DNA from 4 places in the Alteromonas sp. 76-1 genome. Region 4 is predicted to be linked to each of the others. Evidence: predicted binding sites of a transcription regulator. Region 4 holds the regulator's gene; each other region holds the start of a gene.
The links. Region 4 encodes sigma-54, which starts transcription at its own class of promoters, with help from an activator protein. Its sites were predicted from a motif close to GTTGGCACGNNNNTNGNNT; they were not measured.
Positions count from the first base shown of each region.

Region 1: ALT761_RS08565 (hemerythrin domain-containing protein) is a predicted target of sigma-54. The motif match lies at 1,356-1,374, and genes of this name have one in related genera.
Region 2: ALT761_RS03145 (CmpA/NrtA family ABC transporter substrate-binding protein) is a predicted target of sigma-54. The motif match lies at 2,086-2,104, and genes of this name have one in related genera.
Region 3: flgB (flagellar basal body rod protein FlgB) is a predicted target of sigma-54. The motif match lies at 3,117-3,135, and genes of this name have one in related genera.

Region 1 is NZ_LR136958.1:2,027,602-2,032,256, forward strand. It holds gene ALT761_RS08555 (bifunctional diguanylate cyclase/phosphodiesterase) at 1-471, shown strand, start outside; gene ALT761_RS08560 (YqaE/Pmp3 family membrane protein) at 602-760, shown strand; gene ALT761_RS08565 (hemerythrin domain-containing protein) at 857-1,300, opposite strand; gene ALT761_RS08570 (diacylglycerol kinase family protein) at 1,512-3,149, opposite strand; gene ALT761_RS08575 (DUF2878 domain-containing protein) at 3,369-3,911, shown strand; gene ALT761_RS08580 (hypothetical protein) at 3,997-4,548, opposite strand.
Region 2 is NZ_LR136958.1:740,470-745,124, reverse strand. It holds gene ALT761_RS03150 (ABC transporter permease) at 1-436, opposite strand, end outside; gene ALT761_RS03145 (CmpA/NrtA family ABC transporter substrate-binding protein) at 473-1,888, opposite strand; gene ALT761_RS03140 (methyl-accepting chemotaxis protein) at 2,306-3,622, opposite strand; gene ALT761_RS03135 (glycosyl transferase family protein) at 3,822-4,655, opposite strand, start outside.
Region 3 is NZ_LR136958.1:1,172,840-1,177,494, reverse strand. It holds gene flgE (flagellar hook protein FlgE) at 70-1,446, opposite strand; gene flgD (flagellar hook assembly protein FlgD) at 1,461-2,150, opposite strand; gene flgC (flagellar basal body rod protein FlgC) at 2,182-2,604, opposite strand; gene flgB (flagellar basal body rod protein FlgB) at 2,607-3,038, opposite strand; gene ALT761_RS04830 (CheR family methyltransferase) at 3,217-4,047, opposite strand; gene ALT761_RS04825 (chemotaxis protein CheV) at 4,062-4,655, opposite strand, start outside.
Region 4 is NZ_LR136958.1:858,526-863,180, reverse strand. It holds gene kdsC (3-deoxy-manno-octulosonate-8-phosphatase KdsC) at 1-71, shown strand, start outside; gene lptC (LPS export ABC transporter periplasmic protein LptC) at 68-646, shown strand; gene lptA (lipopolysaccharide transport periplasmic protein LptA) at 615-1,178, shown strand; gene lptB (LPS export ABC transporter ATP-binding protein) at 1,181-1,906, shown strand; gene ALT761_RS03625 (RNA polymerase factor sigma-54) at 1,982-3,466, shown strand; gene hpf (ribosome hibernation promoting factor) at 3,496-3,783, shown strand; gene ptsN (PTS IIA-like nitrogen regulatory protein PtsN) at 3,792-4,235, shown strand; gene rapZ (RNase adapter RapZ) at 4,274-4,655, shown strand, end outside.

The sequences.
Region 1 (4,655 bases), 1.2 Mb from region 4:
AATAAACCGTTACTCGATAAATTGGTTTCTATACTTACCGACGCAGCACTTTCTCCAGATGCCCTAGAGCTAGAAATCACAGAGAGTGATTTGGTGGCCGATGCGTCGCTTGCTATTGAAAACTTAAACGCGTTGACGAGCAGGGGGTTTCACTTTGCCATTGACGACTTTGGCACTGGCTACTCTTCACTTGCCTATTTGAAGAACCTGCCTGTCGATACAATTAAAATTGATAAAAGCTTCATATTGTCGTTAGCGACCGATGATAACGATAAACAAATAGTGCATACCGTCTTGGGCTTAGCTTCAGCGTTCGACTTAAAAGTGGTCGCAGAAGGGGTAGAAGACGAGATGTCGCTGAATATTTTGAAAGAATGGGGCTGTGATATTGCGCAAGGTTACTTCATTAGCCGACCATTAGCGAAGGATGCGCTGGAAGAGTGGTTAGAGAATTCACCTTTAGGCGAATAGACGGGAACCGGTAAATTCCTTATTGTTGGCAGTATATATGCATTATAAAAACAAAGTCTGCTCAAAAACGTTAGATATTGCCGTTTGAGTGGGTAAACTGTGAAATTACTTCAAAAACAAGGATATTATTATGGACATTATTCGCATTATACTTTCAATTTTACTGCCTCCTCTAGGTGTGTTCTTACAAGTTGGTATTGGCGCTCAGTTTTGGATAAACATCCTTCTAACATTGTTTGGCTATTTCCCTGGTGTTATCCACGCCGTGTATATTATTGCTAAACGATAGTTAAGTTTACTAAGTTTTAGTAAACCAAGCATTAAAAGAAAGGCCAGTCTATGACTGGCCTTTTTTGTATCAGTAAGATTTATGTAAAACGCGCGCCTAATGAGGCGCGAGTTCTTTTGCCATTTCTTCTTGGTAAGCGTCGGCAAGTTTATTCTTTTGAGAATCGTTAAGAAGTCGGCCAGCAACTTGAAAAAATTCTTGCTCTTCATCAGCAAGATGATGCTCAACTTTTTCTTGAAGAGATTTTAAGTGACGTAGCCACCCGGGGGAGTCCATTTTGGTCTCATCCAATTTTTCGATAAGCTCATCAATCTCGTGGTGCTCTGCAATTCCATGGCGGGTCAAATCTACCGCTTCATCTTTTTTAAGCAGCGGAGAATAAAAATGACGTTCCTCAGCCACTGCATGGCTTTCAAGCTGATCTTTCAACTCTTGGTAGTATTCACGGCGGGCAGCGGTGTCTCCGCTGGTCTCAGCGAGAATTTTAAGTAACAATCGTTGCTTCTCATGATCTTGGCGTAGTGCTTCAAAAATTTTCATCGGTAATCCCTCAACTAGTTGTACTGAATAGGTGGCGTAAAAAGCACTTTAACTAATGCCAGAAGCGTTCCACTATATTGAGCTCACTAAGTCATTGTAAATGCAGCTTTTAGCGGTTACTTATTATTTCGATACATAAGGAACCGCTTAAATAATGCATTTCTTACATAGGGTTTACGGTAATCTTTACCTAACGCTATTGCGCTATGGATTAACTATTGTTTTGTGTGTGGTCGATTCCAGTTAATACTCGTAAACTTGCAGGGTGTGTAGTGATACTAATTTCACTTGCGCTGAAAATCTCACCATCAACTGCATAAGATACTTCTTCGTCAAAATAAAGAGATATCGAAGGGGTTTGTTTGTGCTTAATACTGTCTGAACTGGTTTTATATTCTTCAGGTCCAAACACTAGCTCGGCCAAAGAAAGTAATTGTCGGTCGGATGAATCTTGTGGGGTTAGCCAGGTAATATCTAATTTACCATCAGTCACATCGGGTAAATTTCCGCCTTGCGCGAGTGCGGTGGTAAGTGGTGCGGCATTAGCGATGACTAAGCTTGGCGTTTCCAAATGCTGAGATTCTTCATCATCAAATTTTACCTGAAAACTAAGATTATCATTTTTTCCTATCGCTTCCCAAAGCCCTTTAAGGTAGGCAAATTGTCCGCCCGAGTCTTTCTCACCCCGTCCCGCAGCAGATATCATATGCTCTTCAAATCCCACCGCAGCAACCAGCAACATCATTCGGCCATTACACTGGGCAGTATCGATATCTGCGGTTTTACCGTCAATAATGACGTCACACGCTGTACTGATAGGAACAATTTTACTGGCATAACCATGGAGTACCTGACAAAGGGCATTGGCCGTACCAAGGGGAATTACCCCTAAAGTGACATTCTTATCGGTAAGGGCATTGGCCACCTCCGTTATGGTACCGTCGCCACCACAAGCTACGATAATTTGTGCCCCATCGCCTAAGGCTTCTTTAGCCAAGACTTCGCCGTTTATTTCTTCGGTTGTTTCTTTAACGGTAACTTTAAACTTTTCGTTAAGTCGTGCCAGAATATCAGCCTTTTCAACTTCCCATTTACCCCCTCCTGCAACGGGGTTAGCAATAAGGGTAAGGCGCTTGGTCAATGACAAGCTCCCACCATTCTTTATTTTTTCCAGAGCTGCCAATTGATGTTTGTTTAGCCTTGCTGTTGAACGAACCGATTGAATTTTATCCATCGCATCTAGAATGGATAGGGAAGGATCCCTGGCCAGTAGATAGGCGGCTAGCACTAATACAGAGCGGCCTCTACCTAGTGCACAATGCACAACTACATTCTTACCTTCAACGAGCTGTTGATCTAACCAGTTAATTGCAAGGGTTAGTTGTTCTTGAGTGGGGCTGGTATGATCAAGAACAGGGATGTTCAAATAATCAAAATCTAATTGATAGGCGGTCCAGTCTAAGCCATCGAATTCGGCAGTAACGTCTAAAATAGCGTTAATATTGTTGTTTTTCAGCATATCTACATGTTGTGAAGACATGCGACAACCTAAATAAAGTTGCTCATCAATTTTTTGAAAAGGGGGAACCTTGTCGGTACGCCTTGCATACTCGTTGTATAACCAGCTTCCCATTAAAAATGGAACGAATATCCAACGAATATAAATAGGGATTGAACCATCTTCGCGTTTTCTGAACAATGCAGGGTAGTTAAGCAAGTAGGCGCTACTAACTGCAATCAGCGAAAAACTGATCCAAGCAAAGATAACAGAGAGCCATAGTATTGGGCTAAACCAAGTTAGCACTAATGCTAAAATTGCGCCGAGTACATAATATTTAACCATCTTCATACTGTTCACATTTCCTTTGTTCAAACATTCAGTTTATTTATACAGTGGTTCCGCCAATTTTGTTTATTACTAATGAGCATCTATGAAGGTAGAATGAAAATAATAATTAAAAATTACGTTTTGTTTAATCTTTATAAGTGAACTGGGTCATAGATAGCGCCGTAAAGGTTCCATCAGATTTTCCACATCAGTCAGTATATTCATGAACAGGCGAATGCAATGTCGAACAGTTTTATTATCAAATTGGTAAACTTTTTATGGTTTCAAACCATTTGGTGGTTGGTGGTTCTATACCAAAGCACTTTCTTGGTTTTAGGTTTACTGATTGCCTGGCTTATTTATTCACCGTTGCGAAAGTCAGATAGTAAAATAATGATAGTAGTGCTGTTGCTAGGTACTGTGGTGGACTCACTTTTGATGGTGACAGGGGTATTTGGCTTTGAGCGTGGTGCTTGGTTCAGCGGTGGCGCATCTCATTTGATAATACCTATTTGGCTTGTGTGTCTGTGGGCCGCATTAGGAGGGTCGATTCAGCATAGCTTAAGTGCGTTTGCTGATAAGCCATTACTTGCAATGTTTGGCGGTGCAGTCTTCGCCCCGCTCAGTTATTTCGGTGGGCAAAAGTTTGGTGCTGTCACCTTTGGATATTCCCCCCTAGTTACGGGGTTAATCTTAGCTGTTGTATGGGGTGCAGTATTTCCAGCGTGCTTTTTATTGGCGAAAAAATTAACGGCTCACCATGAATTGAGCCAAGACCATTAAGCATAGCCACTCCCTTAGTCTTTGATTAAAGGGAGTTGGCTGCTAATTTCGATTTGAGCAGTCCTTAAGCGGCTGTTAAGCGCTGTTAGCGTATTGCTTCAACCACATTCTTGCTTCGCGAATGTAAAAACGATGAAATGTCAGACGCTGATTGACTCTTTTTCAAGTTAATAACCACAGCCACATGATTCCTTCTAATAGCATGCCTTACCGCTTGCACTATCTCTGAACGGTCTGGACGAAGGCCAACTAAGCCTGCTACGAACAAACCGGTAAAGATACCTGGGCTTATTAATGCGATGTAGGTAAATAGTGGGTTTTGTTTCGTTAGTTCAGGACCAAACGAGACTAAAAGAAATGCTGCTAGCATGCCTACAAGTAAACCTACACCACCAAGCATTAGGTGAGAGTGCCATAAGTTTTTACCGATACTTTTACTTTCTTGTTCTAACTTCTCGCTCATCGCAGTGTCGCTTGCGTCGATAAAGGCAACTTGATCAGTACTGACGTCAGTTGAATTTGCCAGTTGCTGAATGGTTTTTTTTGCCGTCAATTTGTCTTCAAATATGGCAGCAACTTGAATTTGGTCCTTTGGCGCTAGAGATGCGCGAAGATTTTCATGATTAGCAGTTTGCATAACTTCTCCAATAAACCCGGTCAATTTATACCTGTGCGGTACCCTTCAGCGTTTTTGCCAAAGGCGGGTAAATTCATAACTATTAAGCGAATTTACAAATATTCATT
Region 2 (4,655 bases), 120 kb from region 4:
ACAGAATACCTACAGGAACGGCAATCACTGAGGCAATGAGAAACCCCACCATGACGGTATAAAGACTTGTCCATATTTGATCAAAGAAGGTCGGTGAACCGGTGAACTCGCGAATTTTTGGTTCGTAAGTTGGGTCTTGTGCAACCCGCGCGGCGTTGCGCTCTTCTTGCCTTGTGTAAAATGCATCAGCTTTATCTCGCTGAGCACTATGCTCAGTAATAAGCGAGCCTGCCTGCTCCCACACTTGAGCAGGACCAGGAAATTGACCGAGTGAGGTATCAATACTTTTTGCCACACCATTCCAAATAGCGAGGAACATCAAAAGTCCAATGAGTGGCAATAACAAAGCTGGCGCTCGACTATAAACCGCTCCCATCGGGCCGCTCATTGGTGATTTGGCTGGCGAAAAGCTTAATATATTTGCCATCTTACTCATGTTGTTCTCCGCTAATTGTGTATGACAATAAAACTGTTAAAGAACAGTTTCACCCTTTAGCCCAATACCAAACTGTTCAAGGTAAGCATTTGGCTTGCTACCGTCGTAGGTAACACCGTCGATAAACTCAGATTGAGGTGGTTTAAAACCAGTTTCAGTAGCAAATGCAGGGAAGTCCGTCGCTTTTGCTTTTCCTTCGGCAATAAGCGCTTTTGCTGCCATCGCGTAAACTTCAGGCTTATACACTTTGCGTGCAGTTTCTTTATACCAATCGTCTGATTTGGGCTCTGAAATTTGTCCCCAGCGGCGCATTTGCGTCAAATACCAAATCGCATCACTGTAAAATGGATAAGTAGCGTTGTAGCGGAAGAATACGTTGAAGTCTGGCACTTCACGCTTGTCGCCTTTTTCATATTCGAAGGTGCCTGTCATGCTGTTAGCCAATACATCTTCATCAGCGCCAACATAGTTACTTTTCGCTAAGATTTTTACTGCTTCTGGGCGGTTAGCGTTGTCATTTTCATCTAACCACATCGCGGCACGAATTAACGCTTTAACCACACGAATGTGAGTATTTGGGTACTTCTTAGCCCACGCTTGGCTTACACCAAATACTTTCTCTGGGTTGTTTTTCCAAATTTCGTAATCGGTAATAACCGGCACACCAATGCCTTTAAATACTGCCTGCTGGTTCCAAGGTTCGCCTACGCAATACCCATAGATAGTGCCGGCTTCCATCGTAGCTGGCATTTGAGGGGGAGGGGTAACTGATAGCAAAGCTTCAGCATCAATTTGCCCAGCATTGTCACCTTTGTGGGGTGCATAATAGCCTGGGTGAATACCACCGGCAGCAAGCCAGTATCGAAGCTCGTAGTTATGCGTCGATACAGGAAAAACCATACCCATGTTAAACGGCTTACCCGCATCACGGTATTCTTCAACCACTGGCTTTAAATAATCAGCTTTAATAGGGTGAACAGGTTTGCCGTCTTCCACCGGAATATGGGCTTTCATTTTTTCCCATATTTCGTTTGAAACAGTGATGCCATTACCATTTAGATCCATACTGAACGCCGTCACTACATGCGCTTCGGTACCAAAACCAATGGTTGCGCCAAGAGGTTGCCCTGCTAGCATGTGGGCGCCATCAAGTTGGCCGTCAATGGTTCTATCAAGCAACACTTTCCAGTTTGCTTGGGCTTCTAAGGTGACATATAAACCTTCATCTTCAAAAAAGCCTTTTTCATAAGCAATGGCCAATGGCGCCATATCAGTCAATTTGATAAAACCAAATTTTAATTCTTCTTTTTCTGGCCAACCCACTTTTTCATCGCTTTGTGCGCTAGCAAGTGGCGCGCCTAAGGTAAAAGAAAGAGCTATCGCAGCGGTTATACCTGCTGTCATTTTTTTCTTTATTTGTTTGAGCATTGAAACGTTTTTAAACTTGGTCATTTATGTTTCCTTTAGCCAAAAAAAAACCCACCAGCGAAGACGAATAAACGTCGCGCTTGGTGGGCTTCGATGCCGAGCCTGTAATCATTAGTTAATGAGGTACAGGCTAACTTATTGTTTGGGTGTTAGATGTTGCTACCAGTACTTAATGTACTTTTTTATTTTGGTATCGCTTAATAGTATAACTGCTATTAATAAAGCAGAGTTCGTGCCAAAACCCTAACACACTGAAATAATAGGATTTAGCAAAAATACAAATAGTAATCATTCTTTTGCCTGAACAATAACAGTGCGTTTATTGCACTAGAAGTGTTCGATGCACAGCATAGGGATGTTAGATGCACAGCGGGGAGGAGAATAGAAACACGAGGGAGACACCACACTCTCCCTCAGTGCTTTATTTATCGTTTTCAGGCTTTACAGCCGTTGGGTGAATTGACCAATGGCGTTTACGACTTCTGAGGAGCCATTTTGAATTTCGTTCATGACTTTGCCCGACTCAGTCGAGTACTCAAGCGCTTCTCTCGCTTTTTCCTGGCCCGCTTCAATGAGTTGCACCGCATTTTCGGTAAGCTTTCTGTTTTCATTTACCACACTGACAATTTCTTCAGTGGCAGTACTGGTTCTTGACGCAAGTTGGCGCACTTCATCAGCAACAACGGCAAAGCCTCTTCCTTGGTCGCCCGCTCTGGCGGCTTCAATTGCCGCATTCAGCGCCAGCAAGTTGGTTTGATCGGCAATACCACTGATGCTTTTAACTAAATCAGCCACTTTTTGCGACTGTTCATCGAGTTCGCGAATCCCCTCGCTAGCTGTCCCCATTTGCGAAGTGAGCTCCCCCATAATTCGCACCATACTACCCACTACCTCTTTACCTTTTTGGGCTTGCTCTCCCGTACCTTCCGATATATTGAAAGCAACATTAGCGGCCTCAGAAATAGCAAATTCCCTTTGCATTTGTTCTGTGATCGCCGTAGCAAATTTAACAACCTTATAAAGCACGCCTTGATCGTTCCTAATAGGGTTGTAGGAGGCTTCCAACCATACATCATTGCCTCGACTATCTACCCGCTTAAAGCGGTCTGAAAACATTTTCCCTTGCGATAGGTCACTCCAAAATTGTCGATATTCTGGTGTGTCGACTTGATCTGCTGGGCAAAATATTTTGTGATGCTTTCCAAGAATTTGCTCTAATGAGTAGCCCATCGTCGATAAAAAATTATCGTTAGCTTTAAGAATTTTGCCTGTCAGGTCAAACTCAATTACCGCGGTGGAACGGTTTAATGCATCTAGCATATCGTTCATTTCACGACTTTTATTGATATTTTTGGTTTGCTCTGCCATGTACAGCGCGATACGCTCTACACCACCGGATTCGTTAGTAATTGGCTGCAATATACCTCTAAACCAGCGGTCTTCACCGTTAGCATTAGCAAGATTTATCGCACCGTGCCAATGCTGTGCTTGCTTAATCGCCGCAACAAACTCTTTCGTGGCGGGCTGCCCCATCACTCCCTGAGGAATGAGGCTATCCATGGTTTTTCCATCGAGCGCATTAGATGAAAAATCTATTGCATCTGAAAAGCTGTCGTTCACTTTACTGATTTTGCCGTTTCTATCCAATTCGACATAAAGCATTTCAGCCCTGAGTTCACTTTCCACCGTATGAAATGATTCAACATCTTTGCGTAAACGCTCTACTTCTTCTAATAATTGCTTATTCTTAAAAAACATCCCGTGCTCCTCGACATTCGGGTATAGCATCTCGCTCACACAAACTTCCCATAACGTTTATGAGAGCAAGCGAGGATGCAAAGTCGTTATTGCTTTACTTGGCTGATCTAAAGATAGCAGAGGATTTACAAGTTACTTAATTATTAGAAGAATTTGAAAACGAATTGATTAATAGACAGTAGCATTAGACGCGAATGGTCTAATGCTGGGTAAACGGTAACTTAGCTTTGTCTCGTTTTGCCCACATTTGTGCAGCAAGCGCATTGGCTTTCTCTACGTCATACCCTTCAAGCAAGATAAGGTAACTCACTAAGGTAGCGTGAATGGCTTGTTCCCCATAAAGATGCGAAGTCTCACCTCGCCAAACCGCGAGCATGTCGTTCACGTTCATTTGCGTATCTTTAAGGGCCATTTTTTCTGTCAACTCTGGAAGAATAATTTCTTCGGTACTTCCATTGCGCGTGACATAGAGTTCGGTTTTTCGTTCACTGTTTACTTCCGGATCTCCTCCATCGCCTCGAAAGCACAGCGCTTCGAACGCAGGAAAACTTTCATTCACACGACAATGTTTATGATCAAGGTGCATGTGATAGACACCCTGCACACAATAAGGAGCAGACGTCGGGTTCAACAAGCGCGCCAAGGTATTTGCGCATGAGCGTAACCCAAACACTTCACGTAATTTTATGATGGTATTAAGCGCTGGCAATAAGTGCGACAGGTCGAGGTAGGTCACACCAAACTCACCCATTTGGCGAGAGGCATCGGCAATACTATTTACTTCTACAAGCCCCAAAGCAGGTAAAGCTTTGCTTGCATACAACCGACCTGAGCCTGGCTCATGGGCGCCATGTAGCATAATGGTGTAATTATTTTTAGCCAGTACCGCGCACGATAACAGATACCAGGGTAACTGGCGGCGCTTACCGGCATAACAGCCCACATCTAATGTAGGTGTTAAGTTAGCAAGTTCAGGTTCTAGTAATTCACGGCATGCATCAATAAACCCAATGACTTCTTCCGGGGTTTCTTC
Region 3 (4,655 bases), 310 kb from region 4:
GCACAAATAGAAGTGGATACAAAAAAACCGCAACTAAAGTTGCGGTTTTTGCTAGTTAAACATCAATGTTTATCGGATGTTCAGGATAGTCTGGTTAAGCGAGTTATTCACTTCGAGTGCTCGAGAGTTAGCCTGGAAGTTCCGCTGTGCAATAATCATATCGATAAGCTCAGTGGTTAGGTTAACGTTAGCTTGTTCAAGGGCTGATGAGTTTATTTCACCGAAAGTCCCCGTAGTCGCTTCACCCGCCAATGCTTCACCAGATAGGATACTTTCTTTCCACTCAGTGCTGCTTTGCTGCGTTAAGCCCTGCTCATTAGCAAATCTCACTAAGGCCACACGCACGATAGGTTCTGACGTACCGTTTGAGAACGTCGCTCGAACCAAGCCGTCTGGGCCAATATCAATACCCGTCAAACGACCAACAGGCAAACCATCTTGCTCTAATGACGTCACTTCGAATGCCGATGCGTATTGCGTAGGTTCAACCGTAGTAGCATTTGAAGGGTCTAAGTTAAAATCGATCCCTATTTGTTGAGTCGCATCCGCACCGTTTGATAATGCAGAACCAAGCGCTTCAGTCTTTAATTTGTAATCGGTAGTTTGAATGCCATCCGGTGATTCAATACCAATAAAGTCACCACCTTGAGAAAACACAAGCTTAGCTGCTGTAACGCCGTTACCCGTGTTAGTACCTAGCGAGTTTACCGCTGTAGTGGGGTCGGAATCAGTACCGGTAGAGTTCACTAAATCAGTAAGTTGATCGTCTACCGCTGTCGCCACATACCATTCATTGTCTGCCGCCACATCTTTAACAAAATAGTAAGTCATCACGTGGCTGTCGCCTAGTGAGTCATAAACCGTTACCGAGGTTGCCGCATTGTAGGTAAGTGGATCTTGTGGATCAAATGCGGCTGGATCTAATCCCTGATCACCAGCAGGTAAGTTCATACGAATATCAACTTCTGAGGTTTGTGCTGGAGAACCTGATGAATCTGGAATTTGCACTGGCTCTGTAGTACTCAATGCAACCGATGAACTGGTAGAGTCTGAATTAACAGGGAAACCTAAAAGTAAGTCGCCGTTACTGTTAACCACGTAGTTGTCGTCATCTAACTTGAATTGACCGGCACGGGTAAACGAGAAGTCTCGTGAGGTTTCATCAGGCACGGTGGCAAAGAAACCATTCCCAGTAATCGCCAAATCAAGTGCAGTATTGGTGAACTGCAAGCTACCTTGCGAAAACTGCTGGGCCACATCTTGTGTCAAAACACCGTCGCCCACTTTGGTTTTACTTCCAGCCAATAGTGATGTGGCGTACACGTCGCCGAATTCAGCGCGAGACTCTTTAAAGCCAACAGTATTTACGTTTGCGATGTTATTCGCGGTTACATCTAAATCTTTTTGTGCGGCAGCTACGCCACTTAGTGCAATATTAAAAGACATGCTTCTTTCTCCTGCTAACTGCCGATTTGAATAACGTCATCAAGACTAATGCTGACTTCGCCATCTAAATTTAAAATTACGCCCTGACCACTGCCGGCCAAACTAACACTTCCTACATGACGATTAATGGCAGTATTCAATTGAACGCCTTCACCGTTTAATTCGCCTGTAGCACTGATTACGTAGTCACCCGCTGGCATATCGTTGCCTTGGGTGTCCTTGCCATCCCATTCAAATTGAATGTTGCCAGCAGCTTGTGTGCCAGCATCAATAGTCTTAATCACTTCACCGTATTGATTTTCAACAGTGATAGTCATGTTTTGTACGCTCTGCTCATTGACCACAACACCCGATACGCCTGCAGCGTCGCTAGACATGTGCCCTACGTTGCCCTGTACCAACACGTTCTGACCAATCAAGCTAGATGCTTGCAATGCTTGGTTAGATGTCATCGAGGCGGCGAATGACTCGAACTTATCATTCAACTGAGAAATACCATCAGCCATAGTGAATGATGTCATTTGCGCTACCATCTGATCGTTATCTACGGGTTTAGTAGGATCCTGATTCGCTAATTGCTCGGTTAACATGGCAAAAAAGTCTTCTTGCGAAAGCTGTTGCTCTGTTCCATCGACAACCGGAACCGTCTCTTCTTGCCAGTAGAGTTCGTTGTTCAGGCCAGTGGTGTTGTTAATTGTGGTCACAGTATTTTCCTCACATTACCTATGCGGCAACTTATTGCCCTTGTCCTAGTTGCAATACCCGACGGAATATCCGTTTGGTGGTATCAGCAACCTGAACGTTGGTTTCATAGGCTTTTGACGCCGACATCATATTTGCCATTTCTTCAACGATGTTGACGTTTGGCTTATAGATATAACCCTCTTCGTCAGCCATTGGGTTATGCGGGGCATACTCAACTTGCAATGGCGCATCGCTTTCTACAATTCCCTTAACTTCAACACCCACACCCTTGCTTTGATCGCCCATAGCTCGCTGCAACTCAGCGGCAAACACTGGGTGTCTTGCACGATACGTTTCGTCATAACTACTGCTTACCGAATTCGCGTTAGCAATGTTACTAGCGGTGGTGTTTAAACGAACATTTTCAGCTTCCATACCGGTACTGGAAATTGACATCACATTAAATAAGCTCATGATTACTGGCCTCCAGAACTAAGGGCTTTTTTCATACCTTTAACTTTACCGTTAATAAACTCAAGTGTGGCTTGGTAACGTAAACCGTTATCTAAAAAGCGGTTACGTTCTGCCTGTACTTCCACCGTATTGCCGTCTCCGGTATCCGGTTGAGTGGGTATGCGGTATTGCATTTCAAAATTTGATGCAACCGACGATACATCGCCACCTATGTGTTTATCGTGTGTTCTTACTAAGCTTCCACCGCCCAATTTGTGCTGCCCATCTTGGGCGCTCATGGCTGACTCCATCGCTTTATTAAAGTCGATGTCTTTCGCCTTATAACCAGGGGTATTGGCGTTCGCTAGGTTTCCAGAGATGACTTCCATCCTGTCGGTGCGTATTGCTAACGCCGACTGATGAAACCCGACTAACTTGTCGAGATTTATGGCCATATTGAAAACTCCTAGCTGCGAAATTCCGGAAATACGCCATCAGTAAATAATGACGAATTATCTGTTATAGGATTTTACTAGCAAGGCAGATGCCAACCTGAAGATTGGCACTGTATAAAAATGAGAAAAGAAATAGAGGGAATTTTAAATATTTAACTAAATTCAGTACGTTAGGTATTTATTTCTTTTGATAGTACAAGCCAGGATTACATTTAATCATGGCATACGTATCGCTTGCCGCACTGATAGATTCAGACGCGCCAAGGAAAAGGACACCGGCAGGTTGCAGCTGTCCGGCAATTTGTTGCAGTATCTTTTGTTTCACATCTGCCGAAAAATAAATCAGCACATTGCGGCAAAAAACGATGTCGAAGCGGCCAAGTGCTGCATAGGAAGTTAACAAATTCAAACTTCTGAATGAAACCATGTTGCGCACTTCTGGCTTAACCTGCATCTGCCCACTTTCATGAGGTTGGAAAAACATAGCCCTACGTTGTGGCGATAACCCTCTAGCAAGCGAAAGTTCATCGTATAACCCTTGGCTACACTTGTTTAGCATTTCAGAAGAAAGGTCGGTAGCGACAATTTCAACCCCTTGCCTAAGCAAGCCTGGTCGCTGTTTTTGGAACTCTAATATTGACATAGCAATAGAATAAGGCTCTTGTCCAGACGAACAAGCTGCGCTCCAAATTCTAAGCTTTTGATTTTTTGTTGCGAGTTGAGGAAGTAAATCGCGTTGTAGTAACTCAAATGGATAAGTATCTCTAAACCACAACGTTTCGTTTGTGGTCATCGCATCAATGACGCTTTGTAAAAGGTTACGATCGTAACCTTTTACTACTACATCAATAAGCGCATCAGTATTGTCATAGTCATGCTTATATAACAACGACGCAAGCCTGCTTCTTACAAGGTATTGCTTGTTTTCCCCGAGTACTATTCCACATTGTTTCTCGAGGAAGTGCCGAAACTTTTCATAGCTTGCCGGCGACACATTTTTATTATCCAACCCCTACCGCTCCGTTATTCACAATCCGTCATTAACCACTTCTGAACTGCTGTTGCTAGTTCATCGGGGTGAAATTTCGCAATAAAGTCATCCGCTCCCACTTTTTGAACCATGGCTTGATTGAATACGCCACTTAAAGAAGTGTGAAGCACAACATGGAGCTTTTGAAGTTCAGGTGTATTTTTAATTTCCGCCGTAAGGGTGTATCCGTCCATCTCTGGCATTTCTATATCGGAAACTAATACCCCTATCCGCTTAGTAATATCACCATATTCTTCAGCGATTTCCTTTAAACGGTTTAACGCTTCTAAACCATTTTTTGCCAGCTCAATTTCTAATCCGAGCGAGGTTAGCGCTTTTTTAACCTGGTTTCTTGCTACCGCTGAATCATCAGCAATGAAGATAATTTTATCTTCCTTACCTTCCGTAGTTAGCCCTTCCGCAACATCGGCGCTTACTTCTGCATTTAGCGGTGAAATTTCATTGAGGATTTTTTCTACGTCGAGAATTTCAATTAATTCGTTTTCTACTTCAGTAACAGCGGTTAAGTAACTTGCTCGGCCTGTCCCTTGGGGAGGCGGCATAATGGCATCCCAGTTGGTGTTAAT
Region 4 (4,655 bases):
TTCGCGAAATATGTGACACCTTGCTTCAAGCAAACGACAAGCTACACGGAATTCAAGGTGCTAGCGTATGAAGGTATTAGGTTTTGACCGATTAGGCTTAAGTATTTCGGTGTTATTTATATTGGCATCCGCCCTGTATATTCCTATTTGGATGGACGAAGACCCTGCTCAGCAATCTGATCAAGGGCCGGACGCATTGAAGCCTGCATATAAAGCCAAAAACCTAACGACCACCTTATACAATCAAGAAGGACAGCTAAATCACAAAGTATTTGCAGCGTCGATGGAACATTACGACCAATTGGGCTTTGTTTTATTCCAAAAGCCCAGATATACATTGTATACCGACGATGCACAGTCACCGTGGGAAGTTACCGCGACAGAAGGCACTTTGTATAATAACGAATTGATACAGCTAGAAAATAATGTCGTTATTGAAAACCAAAGTGTCGATGACTTTGTAAGAACAATACGCACAGCGTTTATAGAGATAAACCTGTACACTAAGCAAATGACATCTGATCAGCCCGTGGAAATACGTGGCTTACAATATGTGATTAACAGCAATGGGTTTAACGCTAATTTGCGTACCCAGGAATACGAGTTAATAGACCATGTACAAACCATTTATTCGCCTAGCCACTAAAGCATTAGCGACTAGCCTCGCTGTTAGCCTATTTGCTATTGCGGCTATAGCGGCTGAAAGCGACTTTAATAAACCAATTAAAGTTGACTCGAAATCGCAATTTGTTGACGGTAAAAACAAAACCTCATTGTTTAAAGATGATGTAAGGATTACTCAAGGTTCTTTGGTGATAAATGCTGATGAAGTTGAAGTGATTGCCAGCGAAGGTGATGGACGAGAGATATTCGTGGCTCGCGGCAAACCAGCCAGCTATTCGCAAAAACTTGAAGACGGTGCTCCTGTTACAGCGAAGGCCAATGAAATTCGCTATGAAGTAGTAAATCGAACTATTTCTTTACAAGGAAATGCTGAGCTACAGCAAGACACCAGTAAAGTACAAGGCGACAAGATTACCTTCGACATGGTCACTGAACAATTACTTGCAACAGGCGGCGAAGACGGCGAAGGTGGCAGAGTCACTACCGTATTTACCCCTGAGGCAATACGTAAAGCGTCATCGAATAACGAAGACGATAAGGCGGACGACAACTAATCATGGCAACGTTGAGCGCACAGAGCCTTGCAAAGGCTTATAAAGCACGTCAAGTGGTTCGCGATGTAAGCTTATCAGTATCGACGGGGCAAATCGTTGGACTACTCGGCCCTAATGGTGCCGGTAAAACGACTACCTTCTACATGATTGTTGGCTTAGTTCCCTTAGATAAGGGCAAAATCAGTATTGATGACAGCGAATTAACTCACGAGCCCATGCACGAACGTGCTCGCCGCGGTATTGGGTATTTGCCGCAAGAAGCCTCTATTTTTAGAAAATTGACGGTGTTTGAGAACATCATGGCTATCTTGCAAACCCGTAAAGGGTTAAGTTCATCAGAACAAGAACAAGAAGCCGATGCGCTACTTGATGAATTTAATATCAACCATATACGTAATAGTACGGGTATGAGTTTATCCGGTGGTGAACGCCGCCGAGTAGAAATCGCACGAGCATTAGCAGCCGATCCGCAATTTATTTTGCTTGATGAGCCATTTGCTGGTGTTGATCCTATATCGGTTAATGATATAAAGAAGATCATTCAACATCTTCGTGACAGAGGAATTGGAATCCTCATCACCGATCACAACGTAAGAGAAACACTGGATGTGTGTGAGAAAGCGTATATTGTGAGCCAAGGCGAACTCATCGCGCAAGGGACGGCAGAACAAGTTTTAAGTAATCAGAAAGTAAGGGATGTATACCTAGGAGAACAATTCAGGCTATAGTTACTGTAACCGAATTGTCATTTTCAGTTTTAAGCACGGGTATATTCACAACAAGAGTTTAAAAATAAGACGTAGATGAAACCATCTTTACAGCTAAAGTTCAGTCAACAACTTACCATGACACCGCAGTTGCAGCAGGCAATCAAGCTGCTGCAGTTGTCTACGCTCGACCTGCAGCAAGAGATTCAGGAAGCACTTGACTCAAACCCTCTTTTAGAAGTTGAAGAAGGCGGTGATGACCACCCGGTTGAGAAAAACAACATGGATGGTGACGACCCTTCTGTGGAAGCGGCTCCCACTGCATCTAGCGATTCGTTGGAAGCTGGTGACGCGCTTGAAAAGAACGACCTTCCCGACGAGTTGCCAATCGACAGCACATGGGATGAGTATTACTCGGCCTCTTCTGCCCCCGCTCCTGGCCCATCGAATAATGATGACGACCAACTGTTTCAGGGTGAAACCACCGACAATATTCAAGACCATTTGCTTTGGCAGATGCGTTTAACCCCGTTTTCAGATACAGACCGCGCCATTGCTACCGCCATTATCGACTCCATTGATGAATCTGGTTACCTTAACGTACCCATTGAACAGATTTTAGAATCGGTAAACTCTGACGATGTTGAAGAGTTGGTAGAAATGGACGAAGTTGAATGTGTACTAAAACGTATTCAAATGTTCGACCCTATTGGTTCAGGTTCACGTACACCGCAAGAATGTTTGCTCGTGCAGCTTCGCCAGTTCTCAGACGATACGCCATGGCTCACCGAAGCCAGACAGCTTATTAATGAGTACTCAGACCTGCTGAGCAGCAAAGATTACCGTACGTTAATGCGCAAGAGCCGTTTGAAAGAAGATCAACTTCGCGAAGCCATGCGCTTATTGCAAACGTTGAATCCTCGTCCTGGCAGTGCATTAATTACTAAAGAACCCGAATACGTTATTCCTGATGTTTCGGTAAACAAAAAGAATGGCCGTTGGGTAGTAGAACTTAATCCCGACAGCTTGCCAAAATTAAGCGTAAATCAACAATACGCTGCCATGAGCCGACGCTCTAAAAACAGCAGCGATTCGCAATTTATTCGCTCGCATATGCAAGAAGCCAAGTGGTTTATAAAAAGCCTTGAGTCAAGAAACGACACCTTGATGAAAGTAGCAAACTGTATTGTGCAGCAACAAATGGGCTTTTTCGAGCACGGCCCAGAAATGATGAAACCAATGGTGCTAAATGATGTCGCAGAAATGGTAGATATGCATGAATCCACCATTTCACGTGTCACCACGCAAAAGTATATGCATACCCCTCGTGGCATTTTCGAGTTGAAGTATTTCTTCTCTAGCCATGTAGCAACGGAATCTGGTGGTGAGTGTTCATCTACCGCTATTCGCGCGTTAATTAAAAAGCTTGTGGCAGCGGAAACGCCCAGCAAGCCATTAAGCGATAGCAAGATTGCTCAATTGTTGGCCGAACAAGGCATTAAAGTAGCCCGGCGGACAATAGCAAAATACCGGGAATCGTTATCGATTCCGCCGTCAAACCAACGCAAAAGCCTTATCTAAAGGCCTTGATAATTTAAGGAAGACGAAATATGCAAATCAACCTTACCGGTCATCATGTCGAAATTACTGACTCTTTGCGTAGCTATGTCGATACTAAGTTCAGCAAACTAGAGCGTCACTTTGATCACATATCTAATGTGCATGTCATCCTGAACGTCGAAAAACTCAATCAAAAAGCCGAAGCCACCATGCACCTTAGCGGCGCAGAAGTGTTTGCTTCATCTCATAATACAGACATGTATGCGGCGATAGACAGCATGATCGACAAACTCGACAGGCAAGTTATCAAGCATAAGGAAAAGCTGAAAAAGCACTAAATATTAGTATGGAAATTCAAGCCATAGTAAGTTTGGACCGCACCGAGTGTGCGGTTCAATGTAATAGCAAAAAGCGTATTCTTGAGATTATTAGCGACATTGCCGCTAAGAATAATCCCGACATCGATCAGGCCACAGTGCTAGCGAGCCTACTTGCCCGTGAACGAATGGGAAGTACGGGGATTGGCAATGGCATTGCATTGCCTCATGGTCGTTTACCGGGTTTAGAACACGTTATCGCCATTATTGTAACTAGTCACCCTGCCATCGATTTTGATGCGCTTGACGACCAGCCCGTAGATATATTCTTTGCCTTGTTGGTGCCTGAAGAGAAAACAGAAGGTCACTTACAAACACTCGCTACCGTGGCGGGTAAGCTAAGTGATAAAGAAACGGTGAAAGCCATTAGACGGGCCTCCACCAGTGACGACATTATTACGGCTTTAAGCTAAAAAAGCACAGCACCATATTTTTAGAGGGAGAAATGCAGGTGAAACTGATTATTATCAGTGGTCGATCCGGTTCAGGAAAATCAGTTGCGCTACGTGCCCTTGAAGACTTAGGTTACTATTGCGTAGATAATATTCCGGTTAACCTTCTCCCTACTCTTACCCATACCGTGGTTGATGAATATGACCAAGTTGCGGTAAGTATCGATGTAAGAAACCTGCCCAAAAACCCAGCGGACTTGGTAGAAATTTTAGATTACCTACCCTCATCGTGGTCTATGACCATTGTGTACATCGACGCAAGCGACGATGTGCTGGTGAAGCGTTTCAGCGAAACCCGCCGACTGCATCCGTTAGCCAAACTCAACAAATCATTATCTGAGTCTATAAAGGCCGAATCAGATTTACTTGCGCCTATCGTTG